DNA from 4 places in the Paenibacillus sp. P46E genome. Region 3 is predicted to be linked to each of the others. Evidence: riboswitches for the same ligand, from Rfam matches in the RefSeq annotation. Region 3 holds a riboswitch; each other region holds the start of a gene.
The links. A riboswitch is a leader RNA that binds a small molecule or an ion and turns the genes downstream of it on or off. The one in region 3 is predicted to bind thiamine pyrophosphate.
Positions count from the first base shown of each region.

Region 1: linked by a shared signal. The riboswitch ahead of A3849_RS24100 (ABC transporter ATP-binding protein) and the one ahead of A3849_RS11315 (thiamine phosphate synthase) in region 3 are both predicted to bind thiamine pyrophosphate.
Region 2: linked by a shared signal. The riboswitch ahead of A3849_RS02530 (ABC transporter substrate-binding protein) and the one ahead of A3849_RS11315 (thiamine phosphate synthase) in region 3 are both predicted to bind thiamine pyrophosphate.
Region 4: linked by a shared signal. The riboswitch ahead of thiC (phosphomethylpyrimidine synthase ThiC) and the one ahead of A3849_RS11315 (thiamine phosphate synthase) in region 3 are both predicted to bind thiamine pyrophosphate.

Region 1 covers NZ_LVYZ01000064.1:32,263-37,165, forward strand. Annotated here, with positions in the region: gene A3849_RS24090 (ABC transporter substrate-binding protein) at 1-795, opposite strand, end outside; gene A3849_RS24095 (ABC transporter permease) at 792-1,568, opposite strand; gene A3849_RS24100 (ABC transporter ATP-binding protein) at 1,552-2,340, opposite strand; TPP riboswitch at 2,452-2,555, opposite strand; gene A3849_RS24105 (TetR/AcrR family transcriptional regulator) at 2,627-3,283, opposite strand; gene A3849_RS24110 (DHA2 family efflux MFS transporter permease subunit) at 3,476-4,903, shown strand, end outside.
Region 2 covers NZ_LVYZ01000002.1:284,106-289,008, forward strand. Annotated here, with positions in the region: gene A3849_RS02525 (cobalamin-dependent protein) at 21-1,097, opposite strand; TPP riboswitch at 1,278-1,389, shown strand; gene A3849_RS02530 (ABC transporter substrate-binding protein) at 1,513-2,583, shown strand; gene A3849_RS02535 (thiamine-binding protein) at 2,635-2,928, shown strand; gene A3849_RS02540 (ABC transporter permease) at 2,925-3,686, shown strand; gene A3849_RS02545 (ABC transporter ATP-binding protein) at 3,741-4,598, shown strand.
Region 3 covers NZ_LVYZ01000034.1:93,980-98,882, forward strand. Annotated here, with positions in the region: gene yfbR (5'-deoxynucleotidase) at 32-691, shown strand; gene thiH (2-iminoacetate synthase ThiH) at 860-1,972, opposite strand; gene A3849_RS11305 (thiazole synthase) at 2,003-2,767, opposite strand; gene thiS (sulfur carrier protein ThiS) at 2,838-3,041, opposite strand; gene A3849_RS11315 (thiamine phosphate synthase) at 3,106-3,708, opposite strand; TPP riboswitch at 3,833-3,934, opposite strand; gene A3849_RS11320 (SDR family oxidoreductase) at 4,101-4,903, opposite strand, start outside.
Region 4 covers NZ_LVYZ01000027.1:21,852-26,754, reverse strand. Annotated here, with positions in the region: gene thiC (phosphomethylpyrimidine synthase ThiC) at 170-1,864, opposite strand; TPP riboswitch at 1,980-2,086, opposite strand; gene trxB (thioredoxin-disulfide reductase) at 2,161-3,114, opposite strand; gene A3849_RS06020 (tetratricopeptide repeat protein) at 3,134-4,867, opposite strand.

The DNA of each region.
Region 1 (4,903 bases), on a different contig from region 3:
TGCTGCCTGGATAAACTTCTGGATATAGCCTTCAGAATTCTGCAGGCCTTGGTCGCTGGCGACCAAGACTAGCTCATAATAATCGGGGACACCGTAATCGGTTGGGTTCAGCGAAATAACCGGGTGGCCTTCCTTTTCCAGAATCAACTGCTCATGATTAATAAATCCGCCAATAATGCCATCGACACGCCCGGTTGTAATGGCTGGAATCAGGTCAAAACCCACATCGGTCAGGTTTACTGCTCCAGGATCTCCGCCATCGCTTTTGACCATGGTTTTCAGCATAGCTTCATAGAGCGGGATCGAGGAGTATCCGGCATTTTTACCTGCCAGGTCCTTTGGGCTCTTGAGCCCGCTGTCAGCCGGAACCATCAGATGATTTAGCGGATGTCTGACGATCGCAGCAACGGACTTCACCGGAATCTGCTCACCCCGTGCCATCAGCACCTGCGGCTGGTAGCTTAGGGCCAGATCAACCTTGCCTGCAGCTACGAGCTTCAGGGCATCATTGCTGTCGGCGGGCATTTGAATATCCACTGTAAGCCCTTCGTCGGCAAAATATCCGTTTTGCTGGGCCGCGTACAGAAAGGAGTGGACTGCGTTCGGATACCAGTCGAGCATAATCGTCAGCTTGTGGGGCTGCCCGCCTTGATCTGCTGTTGTTGAGCTGGCTTCAGACTTATCATTGCTGTTCCCGCAGCCTGCTGCAGCAAGTCCCAGACACAGAAGCAGCAATAACGGAAGCACAGGGAGTTTCCTTTGTCTAAAGGGAGGTTCAGAAGGGAACAGTTTCATCGATGAATGCCTCTTTTCTGCAAAATAATTTTTTCGAGCAGCACAATAAATAGAAACAGAATGATTCCGAGTGCAGATAAAAGAAATACTGCGGCGAACATTTCCGCACTTTGCAGATTGCCCGCCATCCGGCGGCTGAAATAACCGAGCCCCCGGCTTCCGCCCAGCCATTCCCCGATCGTCGCGCCAATGACGCAGTAGACCATAGAGAGCTTGAGACCAGAGAATAAAGAGGGCAGTGCAGGCGGAATCTGGGTCTTTCGCAGAATTTGCCAGCGGGACGCACCGAGTGTGAGCAACAGTTCTTTGTACATAGCACCGCTTTTACGCAGACCGTCAAAGGTCCCTACTACCACCGGGAAAAAGGCAGTGAGAAAAACCACCGCAACCTTGCTCCAAAGGGTATAACCAAACCACATAATAAAAATGGGTGACAGAGCGATAAGCGGAATGGTCTGACTGATCACCAGCAAGGGGTATAACGCCTTTTCGAGCGGAGTGAACATGTGCATTCCCGTACCCAGTAGCATGCCGCAGGCTGCCGACAGAACAAAGCCGAGCAAAACCTCCTGAAGTGTGGCGGGTAAATGCTCACCGAAGAGCAGCCCGTTCTGCTCCATCAGTGCCGTCCATATAGCCGTTGGAGCCGGGAGAATGAAGGCTGGAACAAGCTTTAGCCGCGCAGCGCACTCCCAGGAAGCTAGGGTGAACAGTACCAGTAAGGCAAAGGGGCCATATTCGCGCAGAAAGGTTCTGCTAATAGATACTCTCATGCAGCCTCCGCTCCAAATTCTCCCGCAAAGTAATAAACTTCGGTTCATAGTTCATCCGGTAATGTCTGGGCCGCGGGATATCCACCAAGAATTCCTGTACACCACCGCTGCCTCCAGACATCAGGTAAATCCGGTCACTGAGCAGCAGCGCCTCCTCCAGATCGTGGGTGATGAACAGAACCGTTTGCTTAAGACTGCCCCACAATTCCAGGAGCCAGCGGTGCAGTTCGCGCTTGGTTATGGCATCCAGTGCCCCAAAAGGCTCATCCAGCAGCATCAGCTCATTTCCGGCGGCAAGGGTGCGGAGCATTGCGACCCGCTGACGCATCCCCCCGGACAGCTCCTGCGGGTAGAGCCGCTCTGTACCTTCAAGGCCAAACCGGTCGAGCATTTCACGGATATTTTTTACAGCTTCTGCTTTGCTGCTCTTTCGCTTCAGCTCCCAGGGCAGCAGGCAGTTGTCCATCACGGTTCTCCAGGGCAGCAGCAGATCCTGTTGTGGCATATAGGCGACCTGGCCCAGACGCGACGCTGGATCGTCAGAGATCATACCGTGAACTTTGAGTTCGCCATCTGTATGCCTTAGCAGACCGGCGATGATTTTGAACAGGGTGCTTTTTCCGCAGCCGCTGGCACCGACAATGGAAATGAATTCGCCCCGGCGGACGTTCATCGAGAGTCCACTGAATACCGGAGTCTGCGGTGAAGCGCTGAAAGCATAGGACAGGTTAGTGATTGAGATCATACTCGTATGTATTAAGCCTCCTTTCATTGGCACGCATCTGCTTCCGGGACTGCGGAAGCACAATAAAGACCCATCCGTCTCCAGGGGAGGCAAATGGGTCTGAAAGGTTCAGGCAGTAGGCTTGAAGCGGCACTGCTGATCGATTCTGTTCCACTTCCCTCCGCTGGTATGATCCAGATCAGGTTCCAAGGGTCCGAAGCTTAAGGCTTCGTCTCAGTCATTAGACTCCCCTAGTGAAATAGCAGGTCAATATTATATTCGCAACTGCTAACAAATATAGCATATTCCAGAATGTTGTCAAAAGAAAGTGTGCTCAGGACCGCTGTAGTCCAGTTACGAATAGGGTTAGAATCCCTTCCAGGATATCCTTTTTGCCCGACCCGTGAAGCTTCTGCTGATAGAGATAAAGATCAGGGCTGAGGACCGCGATCAGAGAAGTTGCGGCAAAATGGGGATCAATAGCAATCAGCTTGCCGTCATCAGCAACCCGCCGCAGACGCTCGGCCATAACTGCGTGTAGCCGCTGGAAAATCGGATGCTCAAACTGGGTAAGCTGTTTCTTGCCCGTGAACTCAGACTTAATCATCTGCAGCAGCTCAGCATGCTGGTCTATGAATTCTACAACCTGTTCAATACTGCTCCGAAGCTCCCCGATGGAACTGCCCACTCCTTCAGTGGCTTGGAGCTCCTGCTCCAATCGGGCAAGAAAACGATCGGAGCTGGTGGAGAGCAGGGCAGAGCAAATTTCACCTTTGTCCGTGAATCTGCGGTATAGCGAACCCTGGCCGATTCCTGCCCGCTTGGCTATGCCGTACATACTGACTGCTTCCAGACCGTTCTCAGTAAAAAGCGCACGGGCGGCTTCAAGAATACGCTGGACATAAGGGTCCTGATTATTCCGGGAGGAGGATGGATTTGGTGGTGGTGTTAGGTTTGAGGATGGATTGCTGCCTTGTTCTCTCGGGTTCATGACAGGCTCCTTTCAGAAATACAGTATATATTTACAGGAAATATGTGAACTCCATTGACAGAGCGGACAATTGTCCGTAGACTGAAAAAAGTATTATCGGACAGTTGTCCGTTCGAAGATATATTATATCGATTAAGCTGTGCTGAGGTCAATAAGTCCATCTGCGCAGTTCAATTCAGGAGGAGACAGAGAATGGAGCAATCGCTTAAACCGGAGGCCGATTTTCGCCTGTCAAGCATTCTGGTTCCGCTGCTGGCCATCATTGCAGGTGTATTCATGGTGGTGCTCGACAGTACGGCTATGAATGTGGCTTTGTCAACGCTGGTCAAGGATTTTAATACGGATTTAAATACATTGCAATGGATTGTGACCGGGTACATGCTGGCCCAGGCCTCGGTGATCCCGTTGTCCGGCTGGCTGTCTGACCGCTTCGGGGCCAAGACTGTTTTTCTGACTGCAGTTATCGTATTCACTATGGGTTCAATTCTCTGTGCAACACCAAGCCGTGCAGAATGGCTGATTGCGTTCCGCGTCCTGCAGGGTCTGGGCGGAGGCTGTGTGCTTCCTGTCGGGATGGCATATGTATACAAACTGGCACCCAAGAGTAAGGTAGGCGTAGTCATGGGGATCATGGGTATTCCGGTGCTGTTCGCTCCGGCTATCGGTCCCGTGCTGTCCGGCTGGCTGGTAGAGTATCATTCCTGGCGCTGGATCTTCCTCATTAATATTCCCATCGGGATCATTTGTCTTCTGATTGGTTCCCGCAAGCTGCCTCAATCGGAACGCAGCCAGGTACCAGGGATGGATAAGCTTGGAATCATTCTTGGGCCCCTTGCCTTTGCTTCTCTGTCTTACGGAGTGAGCCAGGGAGCGGACAGCTGGACTTCGGACAAAACTCTGATCGGTCTATCCCTCGGTGCTGTGGCCTTAATCGCTTTTGTCATTACAGAGTTTCGTTCGGAGACACCGCTGCTGGAACTGCGTATTCTGCGTTCGGTCGATTTCAGCACAGGGATAGTTGTACAATGGATTGCACAGTTCGGCTTGTACGGTGCGCTGTTTCTGCTCCCGCAGTTTCTTCAGCAGGCCCGCGGCTTCGGGGCATTTGATACGGGACTTACCCTGCTGCCCCAGGCGATTGCCTCTGGCCTTATGATGCCCATAGCCGGGATATTGTTCGACAAGATCGGAGTTCGCTGGCTGGTGGTGTGCGGACTCAGCCTGGTTTCAGGTGCGTTGTACCAATATTCTCATGTGGATCTTACGACACAGAGCAAGGACCTGATTCTGCCGCTGATCATGTGCGGTGCAGGCATGGGAATGATGGTAATGCCAATGAATACACATCTGCTCAATAAGGCGCCAAGTCAATTGGTTAACCGCGTCACTTCCTTGACCAATTCCATGCAGCAGGTAATCAACTCTCTGGCTGTTTCCACACTGGTAACCATCCTGACCTCAAGAGCGGCAGCGCGCGGGGCGGAAATGAAAGAGGCTGCCGCTGCAGCCGGCAAGAGCGCGGCAGAAGCTTCGCCTGAAGCTTTGAAGTTGGCTACACAAACCGTTCTTGCCAGAGGATTTGATGATACTTTTCACATTATGATTTTTGTTGCTCTGGGC
Region 2 (4,903 bases), on a different contig from region 3:
TCCCTCTCCCGCCTTCTATGTCAATTCTCCCGGAGTATCCCTTCGGGTATAAGACGCCCCGCTACCTCCAGCGCTCCCTTAGCATCGGGGGCATAGCCGTCGGCACCCACTTTGCGCCACAGCTCCCTGTCTATATTAAACGGCATTCCGCCGACCATAATCTTAATGTGGTTCAGTTCGGTATGCGTACGGATCGACGCGATCAGATGCTGAACCTCCGATACGTGAAAAGTCATGGTGATGGAGATGGCCAGCAGGTCAGCAGGCTGCTCCTTCAGATACCGGATTAAACCCTCTGTAGGCATATTAGAGCCCAAATAATAGGTGTTCCAGCCCTCCATTTCGAAGAAATCTGCTAGCATCCGCAGTCCGATCTCATGCAGTTCCTGGCCGACTCCGACCGCCACCATCGTTTTTTTTCCTTCCTGAGCCTGAATCCACCGCGGATACAGCTGCGAAATAATACTCTGGGTACAAGCTGTACAGTAATGCTCCTGAGCTACAGTAATGGAACCCAATTGCCATAAACGGCCAATCTCGTACTGACTGTTCTGGAAAATGTGCAGATACAGATCATGAATAGGCACACCTTCATCATGCAGCCCCAGCACAAATTCCGAAGCCTTGCGGCGTTCACTGTTCAGAAGCAGCTTCAGGTACTTCTCTGCCTCGCGGTAATAGGGTTTGTCCGGTTGAAGAAAAGGCTGCACACTCTGCTCTTCGAGCGTATGGTGAATTCCCATATCCAGATAGCTCAGAATCAGCTCTTTCTCCGGTGTCCCAACCTGTGAGCCTATAGCTTCCTTCATCAGCCCCAGATTGATCTGCAGATCCTTACCCGTGATTTTGTACTGTGCCAGCAGCACCTTCAGCCAGACAATATAATTAATAAATAAAAGTGGACTGTCCAGCGCCACACTTTGCGCCAAATACCGTAAATGATATAGTGAATCCTGTTTGGTTCTTGCCATTCCGGAAGGGCCGAATCTGTGCCGTAACTCGGGCTGGCGTTCATACTGACGTAAAGTGACTTCTTCAGCCAACTGTTCCGCTAGCACCTTCAGCCGTTCTCCGGCATTTTGCTGATCAGTGAGCATAGGGTCACTCCTTTTCCGAAACATAATTGTAAAGTATTAATCTTATTATATAACATATGGTAAGTCTACCCGGCGTGCCTGGCAGTGCCTGGGCGGATTGCTGGAATCCGGGGCCACTACTGGACAACCCCGAAGGGGACCGCTATAATACAGCGTAAGAACATAGCAACACCCATAACTTCATAGTACCAGGGGGGCTGGAATTGGCCGGCTGAGAGTGTATCCCACATAGATACTGACCCTTATACCTGATCTGGATAATGCCAGCGTAGGAATCACCACCCGCATTCAGCCGTTTTGGCTAAGCGGCCACCTAACGCAATTGCTGGCGTCCCGATCTTCGGGGCGCTTTTTTTGGTATGGACATCATCAGAGTTCGGAAGACTGGGTTAGCTGGAAGGAGAGAAGAATAGAAATGGGAGTCAAAAAAGCACTAATGCTCTGCATCAGCTGCATACTGGTCATCGTCATGGCCGGGTGCGGCAGCAATACAGCCAATTCCGGTGGGAATAGCGCCGCTCCAGCCGGGGACAGCACCGCCGCGCCGGAAGCAACCGCGGCAGGAACGGACGCGCCTAAGGAACTGACCAAGATTAAGGTCGCGCTGGACTGGACGCCGAATACGAACCATACCGGCCTCTATGCAGCCAAAGAGCTTGGTTATTACAAGGAGGAAGGCCTGGATGTAGAAATTGTACAGCCGGGTGCGGCAGGAGCCGACACGATGGTCACCTCAGGCGAAGCCGCTTTTGGCATCAGTGCCCAGGAGGCGCTCACTCTGGCCCGTCTGCAGGATGTGCCGCTCGTCTCCATCGCCGCCATCATCCAGCATAATACCTCGGGGTTTGCCGCCCCGAAGGACCGCAATATCAAGACACCGAAAGATTTCGAAGGCAAAACCTACGGCGGGTGGGGCTCCCCGGCTGAAGAAGCTGCCATGAAGGCGATCATGGACCCTCAAGGCGGCGATGTTAAAAAGGTAAAGCTGGTCAATATCGGCGAAGCTGATTTCTTCACCGCCGTGAAACGCGACATCGATTTTGCCTGGATATTCTACGCCTGGACCGGTATTGAAGCCGAGCTGCGCGGTGAGCCGCTGGACATGCTGTATTTGAAGGATTACGCCCCTCAGTTGGATTACTACACCCCGGTCCTGACCACGAGCGAGAAGGAAATCGCTGAGCATCCGGAGCTGGTAAAGGCGTTCCTTGCAGCTACCTCCAAAGGCTATCAATATGCGATCGACAAGCCGGAAGAAGCTGCCGCCATCCTCTCGAAGGCTGTGCCGGATCTGGATCCCAAGCTCGTCCTGGCCAGTCAGAAATGGCTTAGCCCGAAATATACGGACGATGCCTCCAGATGGGGAGAGCAGAAAGCCGAGGTCTGGAAGAATTACGCCGACTGGATGTACAGTCTGAAGCTGCTGGACAAACCACTGGATACCGCTTCAGCGTTCACGAATGAATTTCTTCCTGAGAGCAAGTAATGTTACACCTGCAAATTGTACGCATACCCAACCTGAAAGGATCTGATTGATATGGCAAACACTCTGCTCAGCATTCAAGTCATTCCTAAAACTCCGAATAACGAGGATTCTATTCCTTATGTGGATAAGGCCATTGAGGTCATCCAGCAATCCGGCGTCAAGCACCAGGTGAATCCGCTCGAAACTACGATGGAAGGCGAACTCACCGATTTGCTTGAGGTGGTACGCCAAATGCATGAAGCACTGATCGCAGCGGGCAGCCCCAGCGTCATCTCGCAAATTAAGATCGCCCATAACCCCAGCGGAATCAGCATGGATAAGCTGACGGAAAAATACCGGCCGTGAGATCGTACTGGAACCAAATCTGGCCGCCCCTTGTGGCGGTCATCTTTTTTCTGGGTGTATGGCAATTAGCCGTTTCCGTACTTCATGTCCCTTCCTGGATGCTGCCAAGCCCCGGTGATATCGCCCGCGAATCCCGGGGTAACGCTTCCGGCATCTGGGCGCATACGGCTGCAACGCTGCGGCTGACCTTGATCGGCTTCCCGATCGGTACAGGTGTGGGCCTGATTGTAGCTCTATTGCTGCATTTGGTGCCCTGGCTGAAAAGAGCGCTGTATCCGCTGCTGATTCTCAGCCAGAATGTGCCCTCCATTGCCCTCGGGCCGCTGCTGATTATCTGGTTCGGGTTCGGACTGCTGCCCAAAATCGTACTCATCACACTCGTCTGCTTCTTCCCGGTTGCCGTCGCCGCCATGGGCGGGCTGGCCCAAAGCGACCGGATCATGATGAACTATATGAAAATGGCCGGGGCCAGCAAGTGGCATATCTTCTCCAAGCTGGAGCTGCCCGGTTCTCTGCCCGCCCTGTTCTCCGGTCTTAAAATCTCCGCGACCTATGCTGTAATGGGTGCTGTGGTTGCCGAGTGGATCGGCGCAGACAAGGGCATTGGCTATTACATGCTGCTGCAGAAGGCCTCCTACCGCACAGACCGGATGTTTGTTGCCATCGTAATTATTGTTCTTCTTAGTCTGGTGCTGTTTGCCCTGATCGCACTTCTCGAGAAATGGCTGGTACGCTGGAAGCCGCGCAAGACCTCCTGATGCAGGCTATGCACACTTTACAGAATTGTCCCACCTACACTTCCCGGAAAGGGGATGAATGATTTGACAGCAGGCTATCCCAACTCGAACACCAGGGAACAGGTTTCCTTTGGGCACTTGCCCGAAACTCAAGCCTCGCCTACCGCGCTGAACGTAAACGGCGTATCCAAGGCCTTCTTCTACCGCGGCCGCGAGACCCGTGTGCTCGACAATGTATCTCTAACGGTTGAGCCCCAGGAATTCGTCTCGATTGTCGGCCCTTCCGGCTGCGGCAAAAGCACCTTGTTCCACATCATCGGGGGCCTGGAGCTGCCTGATGCCGGAACGGTAAGCATGGGCGGTAAGATCGTCACCGGGCAGCGCGGAGAGATCAGCTATATGCCTCAGCAGCCTGCACTGTTCCCGTGGCGTACCATCGAAGACAATGTCCTGCTCGCCGGTGAGCTGAAGGGCGAACCCAAGGCCGAAGCACGGGCAGCCGCCCGCCACTGGCTGGACAAGGTCGGTCTGGGCGGGTTCGAACGCGCCTACCCGCATATGCTGTCGGGCGGTATGCAGCAGCGGGCAGCCTTCCTGCGTGCGCTGCTCGCACCGCAGGAGCTGATGCTGCTGGACGAGCCGTTCAGTGCGCTCGATGCGCTGACCCGTGAGCAGATGCAGCACTGGCTGCTGGAGCTGTGGGAAGAAAACCGCCGTTCGGTATTATTCATTACCCATAATATCGAGGAAGCACTCCTTCTCTCCAGCCGTATTTATGTTTTCTCGGGACGGCCCGGCTCCGTCCTACATATCGTTGATGTCCCTTTCCCGCGTCCGCGGCGCGGGGAAATAACCGACTCTCTGGAATTTCTGCAGCTCAGACGCGAGCTGTCGGAATGGATGCGCGAGGAGCAGGCCAGGACAGTCCGGTAAGCGCAGCGTTACAGGGCGCATCCACGCAGCGTACTGGGCCGCGTCCAGGTAGCTTGCCGGGCCGCATCTAGACAGCATGCCGGGCCGGGGCCGCGTCCACGCAGCAGGCCCGGTCGCATTTTATTCGCAGCACGCCCGGCCGCGTCTACGCATAGAGGCCGCATTCCATTCACAGCTTGCCCGGCTGCATCCACGCAGCATGCCGGACCAACCTGCGTTCCACCTGCTTGAAATACATTGGCTGTCTTTACTCAATTGCAACAAATAAGCCCGGCCCCCTATGAAGGGACCGGACCTATTGAGTA
Region 3 (4,903 bases):
TAAACCACGCATGAAAGGGGTTACGTAAAAATTGAATTACCATTTTTCAGCCTATTTGTACCGGCTTCAGTATATCCAGCGCTGGAGCCTCATGCGAAGCACAGCACCGGAGAACGTTGCACAGCACTCGTTCCAGGTTGCCCTGCTGTCGCATATGCTCTGCTCCATCGGCAACATCCACTTCGCCCGCTCGCTGAATGCCGACCGTGCGGCCGCAATGGCGCTGTTTCACGACGCCACTGAGGTCTTCACCGGCGATATCGCTACGCCGGTCAAGCACAACAATCCGCGTCTGCTGTCCAGCTTCCGCGACATGGAGCGGGCCGCCGCCGAACGGCTGAAGGGGATGATTCCGCCGGAGCTTACCTCCGTCTACACACCGCTCCTGCAACCTCAGGACAGTCCTTCCGGCTCTGAGGATGCCCTTTTGCTGCGTTATGTCAAAGCTGCAGATCATCTGGACGCTTACCTGAAATGCGTATGGGAGGTTGCTGCAGGCAACCGTGAATTTGCAGCGGCCAAGGTGCAGACCGCAGCCAAACTGCGCGGGCTTGAAATGCCGGAAATGGAATACTTCCTGATTCATATGGCTCCCGGCTTCGAGATGTCCCTGGATGAGCTGTCCGCCGGTCCAGACGGAGGATCTGTGGATGACGGACAGCCGATGGATGGCGCGGACAACCTGTTATAAACAGTGGGCTCCTATGATCGGACCCGTAGGAGCCTCAATCAAATTCTAATCAGTGAATACAGACCAGGCTGCTTCAAGCAGGAATAGCAACAGATTCACAGATTCACTGCATGTTTTTCTGACAATTAGCTCCTCAGCACCTCAGCACGGTAACCACGGCACCCCTTATCATGCCTGCAGCTTCAGCAGGTCCCAATCCTTGAAGACGGGCTGCAGGCCGGCCGCCTGAAGCATCACCGTGATCTCCTGCACATTCCGTTCATCCGAGATTTCGAATTGCGGAGTCCCGCCATCCTGGGTGTGTCCCCCTACTTCGGTGGAGACACCTGCCGACATTTTGGTGATCCCAAGAAGGATCAGATGATCCCGCAGGGAGGCGGGCTCCCGGGTGGACAGGGTAATGCCGGAGTGTGGCAGAAACAGGCGATAAGCCAAAATAATCTGCACCAGCGCACGGTCGGTGACATCGCTCTCCGGGTTGAACTCGCCCAGATACGGACGAAAGCGCGGGGCGGATAAACCGATTTCACATTCCGGATATTTGTCCTGCAGATAGCGGGCATGCATCGCGGTCTTGAAGGCTTCCTGGCGCCAATCATACATGCCCAGAAGCGCACCGATGTTGACCGAGCGGAAACCGGCCTGACAGCCCCGTTCGGGGGCATCCAGGCGATTGCGGTAGACTCTTTTGGGACCTTTCACATGCAGCTTGCGGTAGGTTTCCTGATGGTAGACCTCCTGATACAGAGTCAACCCGTCTACTCCCGCTTCCCTAAGCTCCCGATATTCCTCGGTAGAAAGCGGATTCACCTCTATACTGACAGAAGAGAAGTACTCATGCAGAATTTCTACGCATTCCTTTATATAAGCGGCCGGACTTTCCGAACGCGACTCCCCGGTCAGAATCAGAAGATGGCGCAGGCCTGTGGAGGAGATCGCTATGGCCTCTTGTCTGACCTCCTCCGGGGTCAATTTTTTTCTCGGAAAATCATAAATCGAGCTGAAGCTGCAATACGTACAGTGATTCACACAGAAATCAGCCAGATACATCGGTGTGAACAGCTGCATCACATGCCCAAAATGTGTGCGGGTCAACCGCTGTGCACGCTGAGCCATCTCCTCCAGACAAGATTCCGCAGCCGGAGACAGCAGAGCCTGCAGGTCTTTTTCATCCAGACGATCCTTGAGAATTGCCCGCTTCACATCCTCCACCCGGTACTCCCGCCACAAGCTCCCGTAAGGCAGTTGCTCCAGACGAGTCAGTGGTTCAAAAAAGCTCATGTTACTCCCCCATTTCCGTTAGCCTGTGAGTCACTTCAGAAATCCGGTCAATGGCGAAGACGCAACAGCCGTCTCTTCCACTGGACCAAGTCCAGCCAAATATGCCTTGCGGCCTGCAACTACCGCCTCGCGGAAGGCTTCTGCCATTAGCAAGGGATCACGGGCGGTAGCGATTGCCGTATTGAGCAGCACAGCGGATGCGCCAAGCTCCATCGCTTCTGCCGCTTCGGACGGACGGCCGATGCCGGCGTCGACGATCACCGGTAGATCCACCTCAGAGATGAGAATGCGCAGCAGTTCTGTGGTACGCAGTCCGCGGTTCGAGCCGATGGGAGAGCCGAGCGGCATGATGGCGGCGGCTCCCGCTGCCTGCATCCGCAGCGCGGCTGAAAGGTCCGGGCTCATATAGGGCAGCACTACGAAGCCTTCGGCGGCCAGTATCTCCGTAGCCCGGATAGTCTCCAGGTTGTCTGGAAGCAGATATTTCTGATCCTTGATGACCTCAATTTTGACCCAATTGCCAAGGCCTGCGGCCCTGGCCAGTCTGGCGATCCGCACAGCTTCCTCAGCAGTGCGCGCACCCGAAGTATTCGGAAGCAGAGTCATATGGGAAGGAATATGGCTGATAATATTGTCCTCGCTCTCTGGATCTACACGGCGCAAGGCAACCGTGATTACCTGTGAGCCTGAAGCTGAAACCACCTCGGGAATCATTGTATTGCGGCTGTATTTGCCGGTGCCGATGAACAGCCGGCTCGATAACGGAATGCCGCCAATCACCAATGGATCTAACATGAACTCGCCTCCTGGGATGAAATTCGATAGCGTGAAAAAAATTCAAATATTTTATGATAGCCTCATGGCCTCAGCCCCCGCCCACAAAATGCACCAGTTCCAGCCTGTCGCCTTCACATAATACCTCCGACCCGTAATGCTCCTTGCCGACAATCTCACCATTTCGTTCCACGATCACAAGCCGAAAGCTCCATTCGGGCCGGCTTAACAGATCGGCAACAGTCCGGCAGTCTTCCGCAACCACTCCGGGCTTGCCATTAATGATCAGATTCATGCGCTCTCACCTCCTTCGTGTGATCACTTTCACGGATTTGCTGAATTCACATACACCACAGGTCCTAAGCCTCCTGGACCGCCAACCGGTAAGCACGGGCAGCAGCTACAGGATCATCTGCTCCGCAAATGCCGGACATGACCGCAATTCCTGCAGCTCCGCGACGGATCACTTGACCTGCATTCCCCGGCTCCATCCCGCCGATAGCGATCAGTGGAATACGGGTGCTACGGACCGCTTCCTCCAGGAGCGCCAAACCGCGCCCCTGTTGACCGGGCTTGCAGCCAGTAGGGAAAATATGCCCGAACAGGCAGAAGTCCGCTCCCTGTCTGCCTGCTTCTGCTGCTTCTGCGGCGGAGTGCACCGACCTGCCCAGCCGGAGGCCGGAGGCCGCTGCACGGGCTGCAGCAGTCGGCAGGCTGTGCCAGGCTAGCTGGACAGCACCTGCACCGGCGGCCAGTGCAACATCCAGACGGTCATTGATGACCAGTCTGGATGCGGGGATTCCAGCACGCAGCAGTTGCTCTGCCATCCCCAGCAGCTCCAGGGCAGAGCGGTGCTTTTCCCGCAGATGAATATAGTCCACGAGCGGATGCACAGCAGCCGCCAGGCTGATGAACCGCCCCGGCTCCAGCTTCCCATCAGAGATCAAATGAATTTCCGCCACTTCTTCACCTCCTGCTCCACTTTTTTACGACAAACGGGCAACACAAAAAAAACCGCCCCCGCGATAGGAGGCAGTCATAAATTTGTACAGGAATACGGGTGTAAGAAATACAACCCCGCTGCAGTTCATTCATTCTCCGCTTTCCTACGCTGGTTTTAACCAGATCAGGTTCAAAGGGTCCGAACGTCATGTTCGTCTCAGCCTTGCGGCACCCCTAGGGACAATTGCAGTATTCAGTTGCTGACGTGGTTCATATTAACATATTCTTCCGCGGAAAAGCTATCCCTTTTACCGAAAGCTTCACAGCTTGCAAGGGACATGAAAAAAGCAGACCACATGGACCTGCTATTGAACCGTTATATTTCCGAAACCGACTGGCCGCACAGCAACTTCTAGCCGTTGACAATTTCCCCGCCGTTAACATGCATGACCTGACCGCTAACATAGGATGAATCATCCGAGGCCAGATAGACATAGGCTGGTGCCAGCTCTTCCGGTTGTCCCGGACGCTGCATAGGCTGTGTGCCGCCGAACTCACTGACCTTTTTGGCATCAAATGTGGATGGAATCAGCGGTGTCCAGATCGGACCCGGAGCGACAGCATTCACACGGATGCCCTTTTCCGCCAGATTCATCGATAGCGAGCGGGTGAAGCTGAGAATCGCGCCTTTGGTGGACGAATAGTCCAGAAGTTGCGGACTGCCGCGGTAGGCGGTGATCGATGTCGTGTTGATGATCGTGGAGCCTTTTTTCAGATGCGGCATTGCTGCCTTAGTCAAATAGAACATGGAGAAAATATTCGTACGGAACGTCCGCTCCAGCTGCTCGGAGGTAATATCCTCAATCTTGTCCTGCGGATGCTGCTCGGCTGCATTGTTAATCAGGATGTCCAACTTGCCCAATCCCTCCACCGCCCGGTTGATCAGATCCTGGCAGAACGCTTCTACGCCGATGTCACCGGCAATCAGAATACACTTCCGTCCTTCCTGCTCTACTTGACGTTTGGTCTCTTCGGCATCAGAATGCTCATTCAGATATGAAATGACCACATCCGCACCCTCTTTGGCAAAATGAACGGCAACCGCCCGTCCAATGCCGCTGTCGCCTCCCGTAATGAGCGCCGCCTTACCCAGCAGTTTGCCTGCTGCCTTGTAGCTGGACGTTTCAAATTCAGGGCGCGGATTCATCTCGCTCT
Region 4 (4,903 bases), on a different contig from region 3:
TCACTAAATCAGAAACTTATATACCTGCAACTAATCATTGCACAGCAGAAATGAATTGGCCCTGTTTGTGTTACCGGCATGCCTGTATGCCAACTCCTGGATATTGAAAAAAGCTGCTTCCTCTGCCTGTTACAGCAAGGAAATCAGCCTCTTATAAAGCCCGTTCCGGCTATAGCATTTTGCTCAGTCTGGACGAATTGCGGATATCATGCGAAATGCGCATGCTGCAGAATTTGGGACCGCACATGGAGCAGAAATGCGCTGTTTTGGCACCCTCGGCAGGAAGAGTCTCATCATGGTACTCCAGCGCCCGCTCAGGATCGAGCGACAGATGGAACTGGTCACGCCAGCGGAACTCGAACCGAGCCTTGGACAATGCATTGTCCCGATCCTGGGCACCCGGGTGGCCTTTGGCCAGATCTGCAGCATGAGCAGCGATTTTGTAGGTGATAACTCCTTCACGCACGTCATTCTTGTTAGGCAGACCCAGATGCTCCTTGGGCGTAACATAGCACAGCATCGCTGTCCCGAACCAGCCAATCATCGCCGCGCCAATCGCCGAAGTAATATGGTCATAACCGGGGGCAATGTCCGTGGTTAGCGGACCCAGTGTGTAGAAAGGGGCTTCCTGGCAGAGCTCCAGCTGCTTATCCATATTTTCCTTGATCTTGTGCATTGGCACATGCCCCGGGCCTTCGACCATCACCTGAATATCGTGTTTCCAGGCAATGGCTGTCAACTCCCCAAGCGTCTCCAGCTCAGCGAACTGAGCCTCATCATTGGCATCGGCGATGGAGCCCGGGCGCAGTCCGTCTCCCAAGGAAAAGGCCACATCATAAGTCTTCATAATCTCACAGATTTCTTCAAAATGTGTATATAAAAAGTTCTCTTGCTGATGTGCAAGGCACCAGGCCGCCATGATGGAGCCGCCTCGGGATACAATCCCAGTCATTCTTCGGGCAGTAAGCGGGATATACCGCTTCAGCACCCCGGCATGAATGGTAAAGTAATCTACACCTTGCTCCGCCTGTTCAATCAGCGTATCGCGGTACAGCTCCCAGGTCAGATCCTCGGCTATTCCTTTTACCTTCTCCAGCGCCTGGTAGATCGGCACTGTGCCGATCGGTACTGGTGAGTTGCGGATAATCCATTCGCGGGTGGCATGAATTTTTGCACCAGTGGAAAGATCCATAATCGTATCGGCACCCCATCGGGTCGCCCATCTCATCTTCTCCACTTCCTCTTCAATGGAAGAAGAGACAGCGGAATTCCCAATGTTCGCGTTGATCTTAACCAGGAAGTTGCGGCCGATGATCATCGGCTCACTCTCAGGATGGTTGATATTAGCCGGGATAATGGCCCGTCCGGCAGCGACCTCATCCCTTACGAATTCAGGCCGGGTATTCTCGCGAATCGCGATATACTCCATTTCCGGTGTAATCATCCCTAACCGCGCATAATGCAGCTGGGTAACATTGCGCCCCTCACGTGCTCGTAAGGGATTCCGCCGCAAGCCGGCGAACCCTTCTGCCGACGCCCGGTCTGCAGCTAATCCGCAGGCTCCGGGTTGAACGGTTCTCCCGGCGTACTCCTCTGAATCCCCGCGTTCCGCAATCCAGCTTAAGCGGTGCGGAGGCAACCCTTTCCGAACATCGGTATCTTCAGCGGCATCGGTGTAAATACCACTGGTATCATAGACACGAAGCGGCGCATTGTCCTCTTCCCCCGCAACACCTTCGGTCCGGCTAAGGCGGATTTCACGCATCGGAACCTGAATATCCGGACGCGAGCCCTCTACATACACCTTACGGCTTGCGGGAAATCCCGAAAGATCGACTTGTTCCTTTTTGAATGAATCTGACATTCTTATCTCCTCCTTATCGCTCTGTGAGCCATTCAGATAAGATCAGCACGCAGCAAAAAGCCGCTCCACCTGGAGCGGCTTTATTCATGAACAGCCAAATAAGGCTGTGCTCAAAAAAGGTCCGACTCCACTTTCCTACGCTGGTATGATCCAGATCAGGTTCAAGGGTCCGGGAATTCAATTTTCCCGTCTCAGCCTATTCAGGCTCCCCTAGTGGGTATCTTATCTAATTAAATATAATCTACTTTAGCAGGTATTTATTGTCAATCAAAAAATTTGCTTAACCCGCATTGTCGTTACTTATCCAGCGTTTCGCTCCAGTCATGTACCATAGCGCCTTCCAAATATTTCTCGGCATCCATAGCAGCCATGCAGCCGGTTCCTGCAGCTGAAATCGCCTGCCGGTAACGGGTATCCTGAACATCCCCACAAGCGAACACGCCGGGAATGTTGGTTTCGGTTGTTCCTGGGTTCACAACGATATAGCCGTTGGCATCCGTAGTAATCTGACCGCCCAGGAACGCGGTATTCGGTGTGTGGCCGATAGCGACAAATACGCCATCTGCTTCCACGAGCTCCTCAAGACCCGTATCATTGTTACGGACGGTAAGTCCCTTCACCCCGTTATCCCCAAGGGTCACTTCAAGCGGCGTGCGGTTCAGTGCCCAGGCCACTTTGCTGTTCTCCCGCGCGCGGTCCTGCATAATCTTCGAAGCGCGCAGCTCCGGACGGCGGTGGACCAGGGTTACGCTAGAAGCGAACCGCGTGAGGAAGCTGGCTTCCTCCATCGCGGAGTCGCCGCCACCGACCACGACAATCTTTTTACCACGGAAAAAGAAACCGTCGCAGGTTGCACAGGTACTAACCCCGCGTCCGACATTCTCCTGCTCTCCCGGTATGCCCAGGTACCTAGCCGAAGCACCAGTTGATATAATCACCGACTCTGCTTCCAGTACACCCAGACCATCCACGGTTACTTTGAAAGGGCGCTGCGAGAAATCCACAGAATCCACCCAGCCATTCTTAAATTGAGCCCCAAAGCGTTCTGCCTGCTTGCGCATGTTATCCATCAGATCCGGACCTAGAATACCTTCAGGAAAACCAGGAAAGTTCTCTACCTCTGTCGTCGTAGTCAATTGTCCTCCTGGCTGCAATCCTTCAATAACAAGGGGGCTGAGGTTGGCGCGTGCCAGGTAAATCGCAGCAGTTAATCCTGCCGGACCTGTTCCGATTACAATTGTTTTGTACATTAGCAAGTCCTCCTAAGGGTCAGATATTTTCCGTAAATGGCGGCAAAATGTCTGCTGCCGCCCCGTCCTGCGTTAACTCGCATGCTTGATGAATACGGCGTGCGTACCGGCTTACCATGGAGACGGAAACGCCGTAATGCTGGGCAGCCTCCCGGTAGGTAACCGGATGACCATGAAGCTTGGCAGTTAAATATTCCAGAGCCGCACACCAGCCCTCTGCATGCCGGAACAAGGGCACATCCGGATAGAGGCGGGCTATGAACTGCTTCCAGAGAAGCTCGGCATCCCGTTTCTGGGCGGCATCCAATCTCCGGTCCATCACAGCAGCCATATGATCTATAATCCGCTGCCAGTCCTCTTTCCACTCTGGCGGCCCTTTATGGCTTGATACAACCGGTTCCTGAATCACCCTCTGGACTACACTTTCCTCCGGACTGCCGCCGATCAGCCGCTGCAGACTGAGAAGCGCAGCCTCCTGCAGCGGTTCCTGCTCCGAAACTCCCTTTAGAACATCGGATATTTCATCGTCCTCAATCCAGCGTAGCGCTTCTGTCACCTGGAGCTTCGTACTAGCATCACCGTAGCGCAACGCCCAGAAGAACGAAGCGCGCAGCAGCGGATTATTCTGTACTTCTTCCGTGAAGCTGTCTGTATTGTTCTTCCACTGCTTCAGCTGCTCCTGAAAAGGCAGCTGATAATTATAGCTTACCGGAGGCAGCGGCCTGCCCTCTGACTGTGCCAGCTGCATCTGGGACAGGAAAAACTTCGGAACTGCTGAGTCCGGGTCCAGCCTGGAAGCCATTTGCCAGCAGCGTATAGCCTCAGTATGAAGCCCGCTGTTGCTGGCCGCCGCTGCACAATAATGGTACAAGCCGGCATCCCCGCCGACCTCTTCATCCTTCAGCAGACGGCGGAAATGTCCATATGCAGTATGGTGCTTGCCCAGTATGCCCATCGTTGTCGCCATTTTAAAAACATGCTCCTGATGAAAAGGCACTGTCGCTTCTAGCATACGCACCAATCCCGCCAGCTGGTCCTGATCGCCGGCATATTGCAGGAAAATCGCCATGTTGCAGAGGGCATGCAGGTTGCCCGGGTCCTGCTTCAGCACTTCGCCAAGACATTCCTTGGCTTTGGCGAAGCGGCCCATATAGAAATAGGCAAGAGCCAGATTGTTATGCGCCGCCAGGAAGTCTGGAATGTTCTGGACAATCTCTTCAAGCAGCTTGACCGCTTGCGGGAATTTACCTTCCTCCAAAAGACTCCGGGCTCTGTCATGCTCCACCACACCTTCCCGGCTGCGGATCCGGACTAACGGAGCGGGCCGGTCCAGCTCATACTGCAGCAGTTCCATCAGCTCTTCGGACTCAGCCATAAACTCACCGCTTGCATCCTCTTGCAAATAGGTCACAAGACTGCGCTCCGCCTCTTCAAAGTTTTCCATATTAGCGTAGTTATTAGCCATGTAGAAGTGGCACTCTGTCATAGACGGATCAATCTCTTCCAGAACATGAGTCAAGATGTCGTTGGACGCCTCGTATTTCCCCATTTCGGATAATATACCCGCCATATTGCAATGATTTACCGGGTTTTCCGGCTCATATTCAACAGCTTTGCGAAAATTCTTCAATGCCTTATCATATTGAAAGCGGTCCAATGACCGTACGGCTCTTTCAAAGAAAAAATTGGCATCCAGAGTGACGGGAATCACGTTACCATTCACCGCGTTATTCTCTGAAGTTCTCTCAATCATGGAAGCAAGGCACCTCCCTTTGTAAGCTTCCTTATC